Regions from separate parts of the Pseudoalteromonas sp. SR45-4 genome, predicted to be linked through region 2. Evidence: riboswitches for the same ligand, from Rfam matches in the RefSeq annotation. Region 2 holds a riboswitch; the other holds the start of a gene.
What was found. A riboswitch is a leader RNA that binds a small molecule or an ion and turns the genes downstream of it on or off. The one in region 2 is predicted to bind cobalamin.
Positions count from the first base shown of each region.

Region 1 (9,729 bases), on a different contig from region 2:
TGCTCACTCAAAATGATGCTTATCCAGATCAAACCTTTATCGGTAAAGTAACGCATATTAGTTCGCGTATTGACTCGGTAACGCGTAGCGTAGAAGTAACCGCCAGCTTTGCAAATAATTCAGGTTTGCTTCGCCCTGGTATGCTACTTAAAACAGCGTTAGAGCTAAGTAGTAACCAAGCATTAATGGTTCCAGAAAAAGCAATTATTCCGCTACAAGACAAACATTACGTATTTCAAATTTTGGACGGTGTTGCTAATCGTGTTGAAGTGCATATTGCGGGCAGAAATAACGGCTGGGTTGCTGTTGATGAAGGCTTAGCCGATGGGGAGCAAATTATAACTGAAGGGCTAATAAAAATTCGCTCTGGCAGTAAAGTTAGCGTGAAGGGATAACCCGTGAAAATTACCGATATTAGCGTTAAACGCCCTGTTTTTGCGATTGTAATAAACCTACTTTTACTCACCTTTGGGCTCGTTGCTTTTAGCATGCTGCCACTGCGTGAGTACCCTGATATTGAAACACCTATTGTTAATATTAGTACCGAATATACAGGTGCTTCTGCAGAGATTATAGAAACCAAAATAACCCAAGTCATCGAAAATCGTATATCGGGTATTGAAGGCATTAAAAGTATTAACTCATCGAGCCGTAATGGCCGCTCAAATATTACGATTGAGTTTGATATTAAGCGCGATATAGATGCTGCATCTAACGATGTGCGTGAACGTGTTGCCCGCGCCGCAGATAGCCTACCTGAACAAGTTCGCCCGCCTGAGGTGTCTAAGTCTAACAGCGATGAAAGCCCTATTGTATGGTTTGTGCTAAACAGCGAAACCATGAACTCAATGCAATTATCTGATTACGCACAGCGTTTTATTGTTGATCGCCTAGCCGTAGTTGATGGTGTGTCTAACGTACGCATTGGTGGTGAGCGAAAATACGCCATGAAAATTTGGCTAAACCGCCAAGCAATGGCTGCTCGCGGTATTACTGCGAGCGATATAGAACAAACACTACGCACCGAAAACGTAGAGTTACCCGCTGGCGAAATTGAATCGGTTGACCGTGACTTTACTGTACGTACAGCCCGCAGTTATAAAGATCAGCGCGACTTTCAAAACCTAGTAATAAAACGCGGTGATGATGGTTACCTAGTACGCTTAAGTGAAGTGGCTGATGTACACCTAGAAGCCGCCGATGACGAGAGTTTATTTCGGGGTAATGGCCGCAATATGATTGGTTTAGGCATTGTAAAGCAAGCTAAAGCCAACACCTTAACTGTGGTTGATAACGCCCGCGCCGAACTTGAAAAAATAAAACGTAACCTACCCGAAGGAACCACTATAGAGGATAGTTACGACTCATCTATTTTTATAAAAGAATCGATTAATGAGGTATACAGCACCCTTGCTATTTCTATGGGCTTAGTTGTATTAATTATTTTTATATTTTTAGGTAATATTCGTGCCACCTTAATCCCTGCAGTTACTGTGCCGGTGGCGTTAGTGGGTAGTTTTATGTTTTTACTCGCTATGGGTTATTCCATTAACTTACTTACTTTACTTGCACTGGTACTAGCAATCGGCTTAGTGGTTGATGATGCCATTGTTATGTTAGAAAACATTCATCGCCGCATAGAGCTTGGCGAGCCTCCTTTATTGGCCGCTTATAGAGGCGCGCGCGAAGTGGGCTTTGCAATTATTGCCACCACTTTAGTGCTTATTTCGGTATTTGTACCCTTAGTATTTATGGATGGCCGTATTGGTGCTTTATTTACTGAATTTGCTATGGCGGTAAGTGCCGCAGTGTTTTTCTCAAGTATTACAGCACTTACTCTTTCACCTGCGTTATGTTCTAAAGTATTAAAAGCCTCTGAAAAAGAAAGTAAATTTAGCCAGTCGATGAACCGCTTTTTTGCTAAGGTAGAGCTTAGTTATCGTAACTCACTTGCCTCTAACATGACCCGCAAATGGGGCTTAATGATCAGCTTATTATTAGCTGGCTTTGTAAGTTATTCATTATTTACTCAAATACCCTCTGAGCTAACACCTAAAGAAGACCGTGGTACCTTTTTTGTTATGATGAGTGGCCCTGAAGGCGCCAGTTATGAGAACAATGCCGCTAACATGAGTAAAATTGAAGATCGCTTAATGCCTTACTCTGAATCTGGTGAGCTAAGCCGCGTACTCGTGCGCGTACCAGGCTGGGGCGGCAGTGGCGGTGTAGCAATTGTAGGTATGGCCGATTGGGACAAACGCCAACGTTCTACCTGGGAAATAATGGACGAAATAAGCACTAAACTGCAGGAAGTTACCGACGTGCGAGCCTTTGCTATTATGCGCCGAGGCATTGGCGGCGGTGGTTCATCACGCCCAATCGAGTTTGTACTACAAGGTAACGATTACGCACAACTAGCCGATTGGCGCGACCGTATTATAGAGCGCGCTGAGAAAAATCCAGGACTGGTTAGAATCGATCATGATTACAAAGAAACATTCCCGCAGTTTTTAGTCAGCATAGATAAAAACAAAGCTGCCGATTTAGGCGTTTCGGTATCTGATGTAGGCCGTACACTAGAAACAATGCTTGGCCAGCGCCGTGTTACGACCTTTATTGACCGCGGTGAAGAATACGATGTGATTTTAAAAGGGACAAAAGAAGATTTTACCAACCCTACTGATATTTCAAACATTTATCTTAAATCACGCAGTGGCGAGCTAGTCCCGCTTGATAGTTTAATTAGCTTAAAAGAAGAAGCTACCGCATCGCGCTTAAACCGTTACAACCGTATGCGTGCAATTACCTTAAGCGCCAACTTAGCCGACGGTTATACACTTGAACAAGCGCTTAACTTTTTAAACGAAGTAGCCATGGAAGAAAACGACATAGATGGCGCGATTGACTACAAAGGCGAATCGCAGTTGTTTTATGAAGGTGCTTCGGCCATGACCTACGTGTTTATTTTAGCACTTACGGTTACCTTTTTAGTACTAGCGGCACAGTTTGAAAGCTTTATGCACCCATTTGTAATAATGCTTACCGTACCCCTTGGCTTAATGGGTGCTATGTTTGGCTTGTGGGCCACAGGACTTACGCTCAATATTTACAGCCAAATAGGTATTGTGATGCTCATAGGGTTAAGTGCTAAAAACGGCATATTAATTGTTGAGTTTACTAACCAACTACGCGACAAAGGCGTAGAGTTTAGCGAAGCTATTTTACAAGCTGCTACGCAGCGCCTACGCCCTATTATTATGACCTCATTAACCACTGTAATGAGTGCGGTACCTCTGGTTTTAGCCTCGGGCCCGGGTGCTGAAAGCCGTATGGTGATTGGTGTTGTAGTGTTTACCGGTGTTGTTGTATCAACCCTACTGACTCTGTTTGTAGTACCTGCTGCTTACTATGCACTTGCGCGCAATACACAGTCACCTGAGTTTTTGCAGCAAAAACTTGATAAACAAGCCGCTAAAAAGCCATTCGAAGAGATCTAACCTCCTAATAGCGTCGTAACCTTGTTGTTACGACGCTTTAGACTTATGCTCTGCATAATCTAAACTTACAGCTATTTTGGAGTATTTATGAGTTCAACAACGCAAGTCGCTACCTTTGGTGGCGGCTGTTTTTGGTGTATAGACGCCGCATTTAGACGAGTGAACGGCGTATTAAATGTAAGCTCGGGTTACACTGGTGGCAACACAGACACTCCTACCTATAAATCAGTATGCTCAGGCACTAGCGGCCATGCAGAAGTAGTGCAAATTGAATTTGACGACACTATTATTAGTTTTGAAGTATTACTAGCAATGTTTTTCACTTTGCACGATGCCACCCAGCTCAACCGCCAAGGTAACGATATAGGCACACAATACCGCAGTGTTGTGTATTATCACAACCAAACACAGCTAACACTTACTAACGCGGTGATCGCTCAATTACAAAACCAGGTAAGCGAGCCAATAGTGACTGAGGTTAGCCCTGCCACCACGTATTATCCAGCAGAGCATTACCATCAAGATTATTACAACGTAAATCCAAACCAAAGCTATTGCAGTATTTTAATTGCCCCTAAATTGCATAAATTCGAAACCGAATTTAAAGAGTTTTTAGCTGATTAAACCCATTTTGTTACGCACAAAAAAGCTCGCTAATTTAGCGAGCTTTTAAGTTTAAGCTACCTAGCGCATATTAAAACTGGTATGCAGCACCAATAAATAAGCGTCGGTCAGCGGTGTTATAGTAATAAAATTCATCATTTATATAATCACCATCTAAATCAATACCATAGGCATCAACTTCATCGTACTGCTTATCAAACAGGTTTTCGACCCGTAAAGAAAAGCTTAACTGCTCAGTTGCTTGATAGTTACCGACTAGGTTCCATAATGTATATGAAGATAAATCAGTTAATTTACCTTTCCTATCGCCACGATACTGCAAATCGATACCCGCATCAAAATCTCCCCACCCTTTATTTAAAGACCAGTTAAAGGTATTTTTTGATACATAAGCTAACTCTTGGCCCGTTTCTAAATCTTCTGCAGATAAGTAAGTGAAGTTAAATGCATGCTCAAAACCCATTAGCTGTTGCGAAAAACTAAACTCAATGCCTTCATGGCACGCTTCGTTTATATTTGTTGGCTGCCAAGGGCCTGCAGGTGTTGGTGCCCACGCTATTTTATTGTCAAAATCATTACGGAAAATAGACACTTCTAAAGCAATATCTTGATAACTTAACAACAAACCTAATTCTTTATTCTCAGACGTTTCTGGTTTTAGGTCTGGGTTACCTGAACCTGGAAAATAAATATCATTAAAGGTAGGCGATTTAAAGCCCGTGCTTTGACTTGCTCTAAACGTAGCAAACTTATTTAAATGATAACCTACCGCTGCTGTATACGTGGTTTTATCACCAAATTGTTGGTCATGATCTTGGCGAACTGCGATATTAGCTAAAACCGTATTATCATCGTAATACGCACCTAAAAAGCCAGCAAAAACCTCACGGCTATCTTTATCATAATTACCTGCGTTGGTTTCTATTTTATCTTTGTACCAGTTCAAGCCACCATTAATATTAAGCTCATCTGAGACAATATACTGCCCAGTATAATCAATTTGATTTCGCTTAGTTTCGTACATACTAACCACACCTTCACTGGTGTTATCTTGGCTATCGCTAGAAAATGCGAATGCTATATGGTGTATTTGATTTTCGTAGCTTTTATTCCACCCTAATGATACTTGGTAGTTTTCAAAATCATTACTTTCATCACTGCTGTCTGCTGCACTGTTCTGATTATCAGAACGAGCATAACCTTCATTATACTGAGTTTGTACGGTTAGCTTGCCTAAATAGTCATCGTTATAAGCGATATTGAAGCCAATATTTTTGTTCTCATAAGCGTCTTCATCTGGTGCATGGTTTTGCAGTACATCAAAACCATCGGTTTTTTCAATTCCAGCGTTAAATGATGCACTTAAATCATTTATATTTGTTCCACCCGCCATTTGGTAGCTTTGATAAGCATTGCTGCCAAAAGTAGCATCTAAGCGAATATTATCAGCTTTACGAGTAATAATATTAATCACCCCAGCTAAGGCATCTGAGCCATAAACAGCAGCGCGAGAACCTTTAACAACTTCAATACGCTCAATAGTATTAAGGGCAATATTACTAATACCTTTATAGCCAAGAGTAGCCGAGCCGACTCTAACACCATCAATTAAAATAAGGGTATGGCGTGAACCTGAACCGCGTAGCGAAACACCTGAATTTTGGCCAAAGCCACCATTTGAGTTAATTTGAAAACCAGCTTGAGAAGCCAACAAACTAGGTAAGTCTCGCACATTACTTTTTTCAATATCAGCACGGTCAATTACGCTAACACTGGCCAGCACATTACTAATAGGTTGTTCGAATTTATTAGCTGTAACGGTAATTTTTTCGATTGGTTGCACTGTTGCAGATACTGAAAATGAAAGTGCAGCCGAAATTGCCACACCTAGAGCGGTTTTATTTAACATGATGTCCCCTACCTTTGCCCACCGCAAAGATGTTAATAAGTAAGATTGCTTCAAGGCCGGTCTCCGGACTCAGTCAACACTATAATAGCTGCTAATACTTTACCGTTGCGGGGGCAGTGTTGGGGTTGTTATCGTCTTGAAAACGCACCAACTTCCCGATTATCTTGCTGTTAATTTCAATACTTTGAAACGTATACAAAGGTATTAAGCAAGCACCTTGAAAATAGGTCGCTATTGTGAGTATTTTGTTTATAAATGTCAATAGACGTCTATATAGCCAAAGTTTAATTTTTAACGATATAAACCCTCAACAATCACTGTAAAAGAGTTAGATTACATACCAAGCTACTAATAGCAAAAAAGCCAAACTTCATTGCTGTAGCTTGGCTTTTTTAACACAAATTTTTTAAAAATTAGTCTCCTAATCTCTATAATATCTGTAATCTGTTTTATTAATCGCGGAAGTTTTTAAACTGAAATGGCTGGCCTAAATCGGCGCTGCGTACTACTTGCATAGCTTCTTGAAGATCATCTCGCTTTTTACCCGTTACGCGTACTTCTTCACCTTGAATGGCGGCTTGTACTTTAACTTTTGAATCTTTAATGGCTTTAACTATTTTTTTAGCCATCTCTTTTTCAATACCTTGCTTTAAACCAACGTTACGAAAAACATTTTTACCCGCTCGGCTAATATCTTGCAATTCAAGGCTTGATACATCCATACCACGCTTAGAAATTTTACTCGCTAAAATATCAAATAATTGTATAACCTGAGAGTCAGCTTCGGCTTTAAGCTTAATTACTTTATCATTTAGCTCAATCGATGCATCAACTCCTCTAAAGTCAAAGCGAGTTTCTAGTTCACGGTTTGCATTATCAACTGCGTTTTTAGCTTCGTTCATTTCTACTTCAGATACAATATCAAATGAAGGCATTGATTTCTCCTAACTATTTTATCTTAATTTTATACTTAATTTATTAAAGCGATTATAACGCTAAAACTATAAATCTTTACACTTTTATGCATCTTGTTCAGGTGCGATACTAAATTAGTTTGATATACTACGGTTTCTTTTTTAAGCGATTTTAGGATTTGTTGTGACAAGGCGTATTTATCAAGCAATTTTTTTAATTAGTATTGTGGTGTTTACCTTTTTATTTGCGAAAGAAATAAAAGGGGTTGGCAACCTGTTTCCTCATGTTGATAAAGTAGCCCACTTTGGGATATTTTTCATCCTTGCCATAATAATGGATAAAGCGTTTAAACTCCCTTTATACGCACAAATACTTTTATTAGCCGGTTACGGTGCTGCAATAGAAATAATGCAAGACGCACTTCCATATAGGCAAGCATCAATCGCAGATTTTATTGCAGATTTTGCCGGCGCAGCAAGCTACTTTATAATCAAAGCAATTTTAACCCCACGTAAAAAGAACTCTCATGGCTAAAATTCTTATTATTGGCGACGGCGCAATAGGCTTATTATTAGCCCACTTTTTAAGTGCGCAGCATAGTGTAAGCGTGTTAACCCGAAAAAGTACGAGTAACACTCGCTTTTACAGTAGTGACAACAGTGCTTCACAAAAAATAAATGCCTCTTTTATTTCATTAAATGAGCTTAATAGTTTACCTAAATTTGATGTGTTTTTATTTACGGTAAAAGCCTTTCAAGTGCAAAGCGCATTTGCACAAGTAAAACAGTTTTTGCCTCAGCATTGCTCTGTTGTGCTTTCGCATAACGGTATGGGTAATGTAGAGCAGTTAAAATGTGAGCTTAATGAGCACCAAGCGCTTTATTTTTTAACAACGAGCATGGCAGGGTTTAAATCAAACCAATATATAGTACAGCACACTGGTAATGGGCAAAGTATAATTGGCGGATGTAACAACTTAGGTGTTAAAAATAGCAAAATTATGGCGGATCAATTAACCGCGATCCCCCTTTTAAATGCGTCTGAGAATATTGAGCAGCTACGTTTTAATAAGTTATTAGTTAACATAGCAATAAATCCGCTAAGTGCGCTACATAACATTAAAAATGGTCAGTTGCGCGAGCCTCAATATTGCTCAATTATAATTAACCTGCTAACCGAAGCATGTAATATTGCTAAGGCAAAAAACCTTGATGTAACGTTAATCAATGCACTGAGCAGTGCGTATGATGTGATGGCACGTACCGCAGAGAACTTCTCATCTATGCAACAAGATGTTGCTCACAATAGAGCAACTGAAATAATGGCAATTTGTGGGTACATTAGCGAGCAAGGCAAGCTTTATAATATAAAAACCCCTTTTAACGATGAACTTTTAGCTAAAATTGCAGCAAAAAAAAGCGCGGTATAAACCACGCTATTTAATATCGTTAACTTTTACGGGCGATATACCTTTACCGTAGTAAAGCCTTGTTCGTGTAGAATAAGCGCTTGTAACTGGCTCATTACACCCCTATCGCAATACAAGTAATAGTCTTGATCTTTTGGTAAATCACCAAACTTAGTTGCTAAGCGAAAAAACGGCAAATGCACCACTTCTATAGAATCAATTTCCAGTGGTGCTGCTTCTTCTTCCTCTGGAGAGCGAATATCAATTACCACTGCACCAGCTGGTAAATCGGCAACCGACTCAGCTTCTTTTAGTTCCTGCTTAGCTTCTACATCAATATCGCGCACATCCATTACTCGTGCGTTTTCTATTACGGTATTAAGAATATCAAAGTCGAACTTCTCTTCTTCTGCTTTTATTACTTCTATTTTAGCTTTAACAGTTGGCTTTTTAGAAATAACACCACAGTATTCTGGCATCGTTTCGGCCATTTCGGCCGTACCAATTTGACGTGCAATATTAATAATTTCTTGTTTATCGTGTTGAATTAACGGGCGCAAAATAAGGGTTTCGGTTACGCGGTCAATAACACTTAAATTTGCTAATGTTTGGCTAGAAACCTGACCAATACTTTCACCGGTTACCAAGGCTTGAATATTTAGTTTTTCGGCCACTTTACTGCCTGCGCGCATCATCATGCGTTTAAGCACCACACCCATTTGGCTGTTTTCAATATTCTCTAATATTTCTGCTACTACAGGTTCAAAATCAACGGTAATAAATTTAACTTTATGAGTTGAACTGTATTTATTCCACAAGTAGTAGCTCGCTTGTTTAACACCAATTTCGTGCGCCGCGCCGCCTAAATTGAAAAACAAAAAGTGCGTACGAGCGCCCTTGCGGATCATTTGATAACTGGCTACACCCGAATCAAAACCGCCAGACATAAGCGATAATACATCTTCTTGTGTTGGCAGCGGGAAGCCTGCCATGCCTAGGTGTGTATGCGATACTATGTAGGCTTTCTCGTCTTTTATTTCAAGGCGTATCGTTACTTCTGGGTGGCTTAGCTTTACGCTTGCACCGGCAACATGCTGATTTAGTCCACCGCCCACATAACGTTCTAACTCCGTTGAAGTAAAGTCATGCTTACCAATACGTTTGGCGCGTACACAAAACGTTTTACCTTCAATGGTGTGACCAACTAATTCAATGGTTTTTTTATAAATATCGTCAAGCGTTTCAAAGCTCGTTTCGGTTACTTCAATAAACTGCACAATACCCGGAATTCGCGCTAGGCTGTCAATAAAAGTGGCACGTGTTTGCTCACCTTCTAGTAGGGTAACTACTGAGATATTGTCCCAGTTATTTCTAAC
Region 1 is NZ_JACJDO010000018.1:17,840-27,568, forward strand. Features, by position in the region: gene H5058_RS09495 (efflux RND transporter periplasmic adaptor subunit) at 1-395, shown strand, start outside; gene H5058_RS09500 (efflux RND transporter permease subunit) at 399-3,497, shown strand; gene msrA (peptide-methionine (S)-S-oxide reductase MsrA) at 3,585-4,121, shown strand; gene H5058_RS09510 (TonB-dependent receptor domain-containing protein) at 4,192-6,030, opposite strand; cobalamin riboswitch at 6,067-6,232, opposite strand; gene H5058_RS09515 (YajQ family cyclic di-GMP-binding protein) at 6,483-6,965, opposite strand; gene H5058_RS09520 (VanZ family protein) at 7,129-7,479, shown strand; gene H5058_RS09525 (ketopantoate reductase family protein) at 7,472-8,374, shown strand; gene thiI (tRNA uracil 4-sulfurtransferase ThiI) at 8,401-9,729, opposite strand, start outside.
Region 1: linked by a shared signal. The riboswitch ahead of H5058_RS09510 (TonB-dependent receptor domain-containing protein) and the one ahead of H5058_RS00545 (ABC transporter ATP-binding protein) in region 2 are both predicted to bind cobalamin.

Region 2 (9,729 bases):
GTAGCTTTTTAACCTCAGGTAATACTGAAAAACACAAACCATGCGCTTGGCCTTCACCGTGGTAAGGATCTTGCCCTAAAATAACAACGCGTATATCACTAAGCGGTGTTGCAGTAAATGCGCTAAACACTTGATCTTTTGGAGGATAAACAGCAACACCTTCACTGCGGCGCTTAGCAACGTAGTCGAGTGTTTGCTGCATATATGCTTGCTGTAATTCTTGTTTTAAAAATGCAGTCCAATCGCTCATTGTATGCTCTTTATTTGTTGACGTGATACGTCTATTTTATCACACATATCGGCCAGCCCATCTAGCATACGCGCTGAAAAACGATGTAGTAAGTCGGCATTTACAGATAAAAACTGCTTATTTTTTACTGCGGGTATTTCTGGCCATTGCTGCCAATTAATAGTAGGTTGCGGTGTTGCTGATTTTTCATCCGGAATAATTATAATTTGCGGCTTAGCCACAATCACATTTTCTATGCTTATTTGTGGATAGTCGGTGCGGCTATTTGCAAATACATTGGTTACTTGGCAAGTGGCTATTAACTCACTTATTCCGGTATTTTTCGACACTGTCATCATCGGCTCAGACCAGAGTTGATAAAAGCCAGTGAGTTTACTTTTACCCTGTTGCTTGGCTTTAATGGCTGCAAGTTTAGCATTAAAAGCTTTTACCACTTGCTCGCTTTGTTTAATGTTACCGGTAAGTTTTCCTAGCATAAGCAACTCATCGGCAATACCTGTAATTGTCGTTGGATCAGTTAAATAAAGCTTAATACCTAAGCGCTCTATTTGTGCTAAATCATCGCTTTGATTACCACTTTTCCACGCAATCACTATATCGGGCTTAAGTACTAAAAGCTTTTCGATTGAAATACCATAGTAACCGCCAATACGAGTAATACTTTTTGCCGCTGCTGGGTAGTCGGCGTAATCAACTGTGCCAACAATATTATCTCCCGCGCCTATTGCATACAGGTTTTCTACTATGTGCGGAGCCAGTGCCACAATACGCAGCGCTTTAGCTGACTGTATTTTATCAATTTGTACCTTGTTGGCCTGCGCATGCTGGGATAAACAGAGTAACAATAGGCCAACAACAAGCTGTTTAAACATTAGTAATCAAAACCTTGCAGAGCTTTAACACCTGCATCAAATGCATGTTTTACATTACGCACTTCGCTTACTGTGTCAGCCAGTTCTATTAATTTACGATGGGCTGCGCGGCCGGTAATAATAACCGACTGCATTGGCGGTCTGTTGCCAATCGCCTCTAGCACTTCATCTACATCAATATACCCATAGGTTACCATGTAGGTAAGCTCATCGAGCAGCACTACATCTAGGCTTGCATCGCTAAGCAGTCGCTTTGATTCTTGCCAAGCAGCTTGCGCGGCTGCGGTATCGCTCTCTTTGTCTTGGGTATTCCATGTAAAGCCTGTGCCCATTACCACAAACTCCACACCCACACCCTGTAACAAGTTACGCTCTCCGCATTCCCAAGTGCCTTTTATGTACTGACACACAGCGGCTTTTTTTCCATGGCCAACACAACGTGCTACCACACCAAATCCTGAGGTCGACTTACCTTTGCCATTACCAGTTATAACTTGAAAAATACCTTTTTCTTGTTGCGCTGCAGCTATTCGTGCATCAACTTGATCTTTTAATTTTTGTTGGCGTTGCTGATGTTTATCTTTACTTTGTTCGCTCATGATTATGCCCTTCATAAATTTTAATAATGTGTGCAATATTTAAATGCGTTTCACACATGGCAGCTAAACGCTCTAGTTGCTGCTCACGGTGCTGGTTAATATTAACCGGATTAATAACTGTATCGGCTTTGAGCCACTTTAATATTTGCAATGTGGCACTCGCTTGATCAAATAAGCCATGTAAATAAGTACCCGCTATGGCGTTATCATCACTAATAAACCCATCGGCTGTAAAGCCATTTGGGTGTTCATTAAAGCTTAAAAATGGTTTATTAAGTGCTTCACCTTGGCTAATGCCTGCATGAATTTCGTAGCCACTACAAAGTGTTTGCTGGTTATTTAATTGCATAGTCGCGGTTACATTACTCAATATTTTTTGTGCTGTAAGTGTGCTGGTAAAATCACTTAACGCTAGCCCCGGCATATGCTGTAATGATGACTCAACACCTAGGGGATCATTAATACTATTGCCAAGCATTTGCATACCACCACAAATACCGAGCACTTTACCACCATAACGTAAATGGCGTTTTATTTGTGTATCCCAACCTTCATTTTTTAAAAAGGCTAAATCACTTAATACGTTTTTACTCCCCGGTAAAATGATCAAATCAACATCGGGGATCGCTTGTGTATGCGCTACATAATTAATATTTATATTGGGATGTAAGCGCAGTGCATCAAAGTCAGTATGGTTGCTAATGTGCGGCACAAGCAGCACGGCAATATTAACGCTGGCATTAGTTAGCGTATTATCAATAGCAATTGCATCCTCAGCATCTAATGCAAGGTCGTGTAAATACGGCAATACGCCTAACACCGGTTTACTTGTGTACTGTTCCAGCCAATCAAGTCCACTTTGTAATAAGCTTATATCGCCTCTAAAACGATTTATTACAAAGCCTTTTACCCGCGCTTGCTCCGACTCACTCAACAATGCCAAAGTACCCACTAAATGAGCAAACACACCGCCTTTATCTATATCGGCAATTATAATTACGGGGCAGTCAACGGCTTCGGCGTAGCCCATATTAGCAATGTCGTTGGCTCTGAGGTTTATTTCGGCTGGGCTGCCCGCCCCTTCCACCAGCAATAAATCAAAACGTTTTGCTAAACGGTTATGCGACGTGAGTACTGCATCCATAGCTACTTTTTTATAATCGTGATACGCCCCAGCTTCCATATTACTTATGGCTTTACCATGAATAATAACCTGCGCGCCAGTATCGCTATTTGGCTTAAGTAATATGGGATTAAAGTCAGTTTCAGGGGCTACCTTTGCCGCTATAGCTTGCAGTGCTTGAGCACGACCTATTTCACCACCATCATCTGTAACTGCACTATTTAATGCCATATTTTGTGGCTTAAATGGCGCTACATTTAGCCCTCTATTAGCAAATACTCTACACAGCGCCGCAACCAGTGTACTTTTACCCGCATCGGATGTGGTGCCTTGCACCATTAACGTTTTCATTTTATAGCCCTACACCTGGCGCTTACGAAAATACAATAAGCTTAAAAAGAACACGCTACCAATAGCTGCAGTAATAACCCCAACGGGTAACTCTTGATTAGTTAATAACGTGCGTGCTAGCACATCAACCCAAACCATAAAAGTACCGCCCACCAAACTCGTTACCAGTAAGCCTGATAAGCTACCTTGGGAGATAAAAAAGCGCACTATATGCGGCACCATTAATCCTACAAAGCCAATTCCGCCACACATAGCCACTAACACTGCCGTTATCAGCGAACTTAAAACTAGCATCAATATTCTAAAGCGATGTACCCGCACACCCAGTGTTATAGCACTTTCATCGCCGAGCAGCATGGCATTAAGTTGGCGCCTAAAACTAAGCATTGTAAATGTACACAATACAATAACCACAAAAGGTAACCACAGCGTTGCCCACTGCGCTCGTGCAAAACTGCCGAGCGTCCAAAATAAAATAGCCGCAACTGCCTGAGGATCGCTCCAGTAAAGTAATAAACTGGTAAATGCGCTAAATAAAAATGACAAGGCCACACCTGCCAGCAGCATAGATTCTACTTGCCCACTTTGCTGCCGCCCTGCAATCAATATAAGTAAACTCATAGCGACTAAACTGCCAGCCAATGCCGCTGCCGATAATGCAAAGCCCGCACTAATGCCCACAAACGCCATGAGTATAACTACCCCCAAAGACGCCCCAGACGATATCCCAAATAAATAAGGATCTGCTAACGGATTACGCGTCACGGTTTGCAAAATAAGCCCGGCAATGGCTAAACCACTGCCAGCTAAAAATGCCAGTAATGTGCGTGGCATTCTTAATTCAACAATAATTCGAGTGTTAAAGGAGCCCTCTGTTGAGGTGAAAATACTTTTAAATACATCAGTTAATGATGTGTCGGCAGCGCCATAACTCAGCGCCGTAAATAACGTAAATAATGCAGCTAGTACTGTGACTAAAAGTGCTATTGAATGATTGTTAAGCATGCGCATATTATTCATACCTATAAAAGTAAGTAATATGTGGAATAACACCACCTAGTTTAGACATTTGCGGGTGGTGGCTTACTTGTGCACATACACCAAATACATCATTGAGCATGTCCTCGCTGAGCACATCGATGGGAGAGCCTGTATTAACAATTTCGCCGTGATTTATAACCACCAGCTCATCGCACATAGCAGCGGCTAAATTTAAATCATGAAACGATGCAAACACAGTAACGCCAAGCGATTTAGCCAACTCCATTACCTGAATTTGATACTTCACATCTAAGTGGCTGGTTGGCTCATCCATAATTAATAGTTGCGGTTGCTGCACCATAGCCCGAGCAATTAATGCACGTTGTTTTTCTCCTCCCGAAAGCGACTCAAAACGTTGGCTTGCATGATCCTGCAAGCCAACTCGCGCTATAGCTTGGTTTATTTTTTGTGTGTCGGCTGTTGTGGTGGTGCTAAATAATGCTTTATGCGGGGTTAACCCAAGTGCAACCACATCTAATAAAGTTAAATTAAATTGTGATGGGGTTTCTTGTAAAACAACCGCAACCTGCTTTGCGTATTCATGGCTTTTTAACTGCCAAATATCAGTATTATTAAATTTAATTTGCCCTGCAGTGGGCTGATTAAAGCGATACAAACACCGCAGTAAACTAGATTTACCTGCGCCATTGGGGCCAATTAAGCCAACGAACTTACCTTGCTTTATTTGCAAATTAACATTGTTGAGGATAGTTTTACTGCCAATATTCCACGACACGTGATTAACATTTAACAATGGTGTATTTAATGGCGTTTGAGTTTGCAATAGTTAGCCCTAGGCAGGAATGCGCTCACTAACAATGCAACTAACTATGGCTAGTACATAACTTGAAGATGAGTAAACCCGCTCGTTAAAATAGTTTATTTGTATCTGACTTAAAGCGTTATGCTAATTACAGTTGCGGGAACAGTTGAGGAGTTGCACCTCATTCCAAATGAATACTCTATTATGGGCGGCTAAGTAAATAATTTAAAGCAAAAAAAACCGCACTTAACAAAGTACGGCTTAAAAAGGCAGTGCTAAGCACTGCTTAAAATTTATATTCTATACCTACACCTAAGTAGTCTTGGTCAACGTTGTTGTCCATATCGAAATTAGAATAAAAACCAAATAATTTAGTGTTTTTATTTAACTGATGATCAACACCTGCCGAAATAGCCGTTTTGTCATCACTGCCTTTAAAATCCATTGCCTGGTACTGCAATTTAAAGGTATTGCTAGCCATAGTGTAAGCCGCACTTAATAAATAACCGTCGGCCTCACTACTGCCATCAACTTTTTCTTGCGTTTGATACATAGCGCCTAATTTAAAATCGGCTACTTTACCTTGTACTGATGCGCGCACTACATCGTAGCCGTTCACTTCGCTATCGGCAGCAATAGCGGCATATATTGCGCTCTTTTTAAGGGCTGCGTCACCATAAGTTACTGCCATTGAATAGCCATTTTTAGCACCTGCTGCATCGCTATCCTCTGCAACAAACGTAGCCAAAAGCTTAAAACCTTGGTAAGAATTAGAGGCATAAGAAACACTACTGCCCATTCTATTTTCACCTTTAAAGGCATTTTTAATGTCGCCTTCAAGGTCGCTAAATAAATCAACTTTACCTTGTGACTGCTTAAGCGCGGTATCGTTACGGCCAATAACAACTTGGCCAAACGCGCCTTTTAAACCTATATACTGATTACGAGCAGAGATATTGTCGTCATTATCACCTTTTGAGTCGGCGTCAGAAACATCAACTTGAAATTCAAACTTATAAACAGCTTCTAAGCCATCAGATATTTTTTCAGACCCTTTTAAGCCCAAACGTGATGAGTTACTTTTAATTTCGGTAAAAGACCCCTCACCATCATCCGACGACTGTAGTGTTACGTTCGCTTTACCGTAAAAATCCACTTCAGCAAGCGCATTAAAAGACAAACCACCTAATAAAGCTATACATAAGCTCGACTTTACAAATTTCATGTTATTTCCTCGATAATCACAACAGACTCGTTTTTAATGCAACAGGAGTTTGGCACTGTTAAATGACAAAAATATTACAGCCGTCATATTTTTACACTTTTAAATTCATAAAAATACATAATAGTTGCAATCAAACGTACATATACAGCAAATCCATTGGCCTTACTCTACGGGTAACTTAGGGGTCATTTGGGTTAATAAATTTACTAATGTTTCTATTAACTCTTTTTGCTCATTGTCTCTGTGATAGGCAACAAATATATCGCGCGAGGTGGTTTCTACGTCTTTCACATGAAATAACTCGCCTTTTTCTAAATGCGCTGCAACAAGTACTTGAGGAATAAATGCACTCCCTCCGCATTGCAATATTAAATCAAGTGCTATACGCCCAGTACTTGTTCTAAAGTAGGGTGGGGTTTTGCCAGTAAACTGGCGAGCATGCCACAGTGAGAATGTCGTGCCCCAGTCAACATATACGTACTGGTTATCAAAAAAGTTATCGTAACTGGCAGTATCAAACGCGCTTACCGGTATAATGGGTAGTTCACAAATTCGCTCAACCACCAGCTCATCAACTTTTGGTGGATCAAATAAAATAGCTAAATCTAAGGTGCGCTCTAATAACAGGCGGGTACTTTCTTGTTGTGCTTTTACCTCAGCCACCAAAGACACACCGGGCATTGCCGATACAATATTAGTAATACCAAACTGTAAAAATGCATCCCAAATGTTTGGTGTACCCGCTAGGCAAATTTGTTTATGCATATTATCGGCAAGTGCCACATCTACTTTTGCTCTTTGCATGCCGGTAATGATCATTTGTGCATGGGGTAATAAACGCTCACCTGGCGCTGTTAGTTGAATATTATTGCGCTGGCGAATAAACAAATTAACACCAAGCCCTTGCTCTAATTGACGAATTCTAAAGCTTACTGCAGACTGCGTGATATAAAGGTTTTCAGCCGCTTTGCCAAAGTGACGAGTGCGTACTACCTCAACAAATGTTTTTAATAAATCGATATCCAATTTTTTATCCTCACGATAAAAATAACTTGTTTAAAATATTTGCAAACTTGCCGCATACTCCAGCAATTACCAAGGTATGAGGGTACAACAATGAGCAATGATATTTCACTACTTCGCCAAGCATTTGTTAGTCAACGTCAGTTTTTTGATGATCAAAATTTCCCACGCGGATTTGGTCGCAGCGGAAACTTTACCTTATTAGAAGCCAGTATATTAGAGCAACACGGTGTTGTTTTAAAAGGCTTACATAATAAAGCCCTAGAGCCACAAAATGAACATCAGCAACAATTTGTCGCTGTTATTAGTGGTGCTTTAGAGCCAACCAATGCAATTGAGCGCGCTTGGGTTAAATACTTAAAGTTAACAACCAGCAAAGCAAAGTTCCATACATTATTTGGCCGCTCAAAAATAGCGACCCCAGCACCAATAAGCCAAGACTATTACGCCGAGTCAGACAGTATGTAATTGCTTTAACTATTTAATTTTTACATTTTAAATAGTTAAACATACACCAAGCCTAGCGCGAGTACAAAATACATCGCGCTACGTGCTTACTTAAGTTAACTAACTTTTAAACCACGCCTGAGGCCACAATAGCGGCTTTTTTACGTTTACGAGATTGCCTAAAAGAGTCCCAACTAAAAATAGCCAATGCACTCCAAATACAAACAAATGTAACTACTCGCTCGGCATCAAACACTTCACCGTAAAGCATCACAGCTAATATAAACATCAAACTTGGCCCTATGTACTGAAAAAAGCCTAAAGTGGTGTATTGCAAACGCTTAGCAGCGCCGGTAAAGCACAGTAGTGGTAAGGTGGTAATGATCCCGGCACTAATGAGTAACACATTGGTATGCCAGTCATTAGCAGGCAAGCTTGACGTTGCTGTAGGCACCATTAAATACCAATAAATAAGCGCTACGGGCAAGAGTATAAATGCTTCTATTGAAATACCGGACAATGCTTCCACTGGCAGTTTCTTACGCAGTAAACCATATATTGCAAATGATATAGCTAACGAAAAAGCAACCACAGGAAATGAACCAAAACTTATTAATTGCAGCAGTACACCGGTAAATGCTAAAGCAACAGCAACCATTTGAAACTTACGTAAACGTTCGCCTAAAAATAACACTCCCAGTAATACATTTAGTAACGGATTAATGTAATAACCTAAACTGGCATCAAGCATATGATTATTATTAACTGCCCATATAAACAAGCCCCAGTTAAACCCCAGTATCGACGAGGTCAAAACCAGCATTAACAATAATTTAGGCTGTACTATAATGCGTTTAATTCTATCCCACTGGCCTAAAATACTTACAATAATAATTAAAAACATCACCGACCACACAACACGATGCGTTAAAATTTCAAATGCAGTAACATGCTGGAGTTGCTTAAAGTATATAGGTGCTAAACCCCATATAGTAAAAGCGATGCAAGCCAAAATGGCGCCCTTGCGCTTCTCGGTATCAATCGGCATAAATAAACACTTAGTTATTCAAAAGGTCGCCAGTTTACTCCGCAAACTTTTATTAGCCAACTAAATACGTACCCGTACCAAATGCTATTTGTACTGCTTGCTCATTATGCAATTCCATCCTACAAACACATACTTTATTGCCCGAGCGAATTAAAGTGGCACTGGCTATAAATTTCTCGCCTTTGCCTGGCCGTAGGTAATCGGTGCGCATATCTATAGTGCCCAAGGTGGCTAGTTTTTGCTGCACAGATAAAATATCAACATCGTTTAGCTTATCTATTACACTTGCTGCAGCTAACATACCACCTACGTTATCGAGCACTGCCGAAATAACACCGCCATGGAGTATTTTTTGTGCCGGATTACCTATGAGTATATCCTGCCAAGGAAACGATATTTTTGCTTGTTCTGGGCTAAGTGATTCTACCGATATTTTTAAAAACTGATTAAACGGCATATTATTTACAAACAGCGAGCCTACGTGCTCTATTAACATTTCTTTATTCATTATTATTCTCTATGTTATATCTGGTAAGAGGAGTAAAGCATAACTAGGATAAAGCTAGCAACACAGTTAAATTTATTAGCCGCTTAAAGTCAGCTAATATCCCCCCCCTGAGCGAGTAAATTCACACGTTATAAATTTATTCAAAAAACATTCAACACTCGCTAAAGACATCCTGTACAAAAAACACTAAAATACCCCGCAATGAATACATTAACACCACCCTCTAGCTCACTTGTGCGCACCCCTGAAGCTGTACTCAAACAAGTGTTTGGTTATAGTGAATTTCGCGACGGCCAAAAAACGGTTATTGATGCAGCCATTAACGGCCAAGATTCGTTGGTATTGCTGCCAACCGGTGGCGGTAAATCTGTGTGCTATCAAATACCCGCTTTAGTGCTTGAAGGGGTAACTATTGTTATTTCTCCGCTAATATCGCTAATGCAAGATCAGGTAACTCAACTACAAGCGCTGGGCGTTAA
Region 2 is NZ_JACJDO010000001.1:105,796-115,524, forward strand. Features, by position in the region: gene ung (uracil-DNA glycosylase) at 1-250, opposite strand, end outside; gene H5058_RS00525 (cobalamin-binding protein) at 247-1,122, opposite strand; gene cobO (cob(I)yrinic acid a,c-diamide adenosyltransferase) at 1,122-1,721, opposite strand; gene H5058_RS00535 (cobyric acid synthase) at 1,705-3,195, opposite strand; gene H5058_RS00540 (iron ABC transporter permease) at 3,205-4,206, opposite strand; gene H5058_RS00545 (ABC transporter ATP-binding protein) at 4,208-5,020, opposite strand; cobalamin riboswitch at 5,099-5,240, opposite strand; gene H5058_RS00550 (porin) at 5,286-6,224, opposite strand; gene H5058_RS00555 (LysR family transcriptional regulator) at 6,387-7,250, opposite strand; gene H5058_RS00560 (DUF413 domain-containing protein) at 7,341-7,715, shown strand; gene rarD (EamA family transporter RarD) at 7,822-8,742, opposite strand; gene H5058_RS00570 (thioesterase family protein) at 8,795-9,250, opposite strand; gene recQ (DNA helicase RecQ) at 9,452-9,729, shown strand, end outside.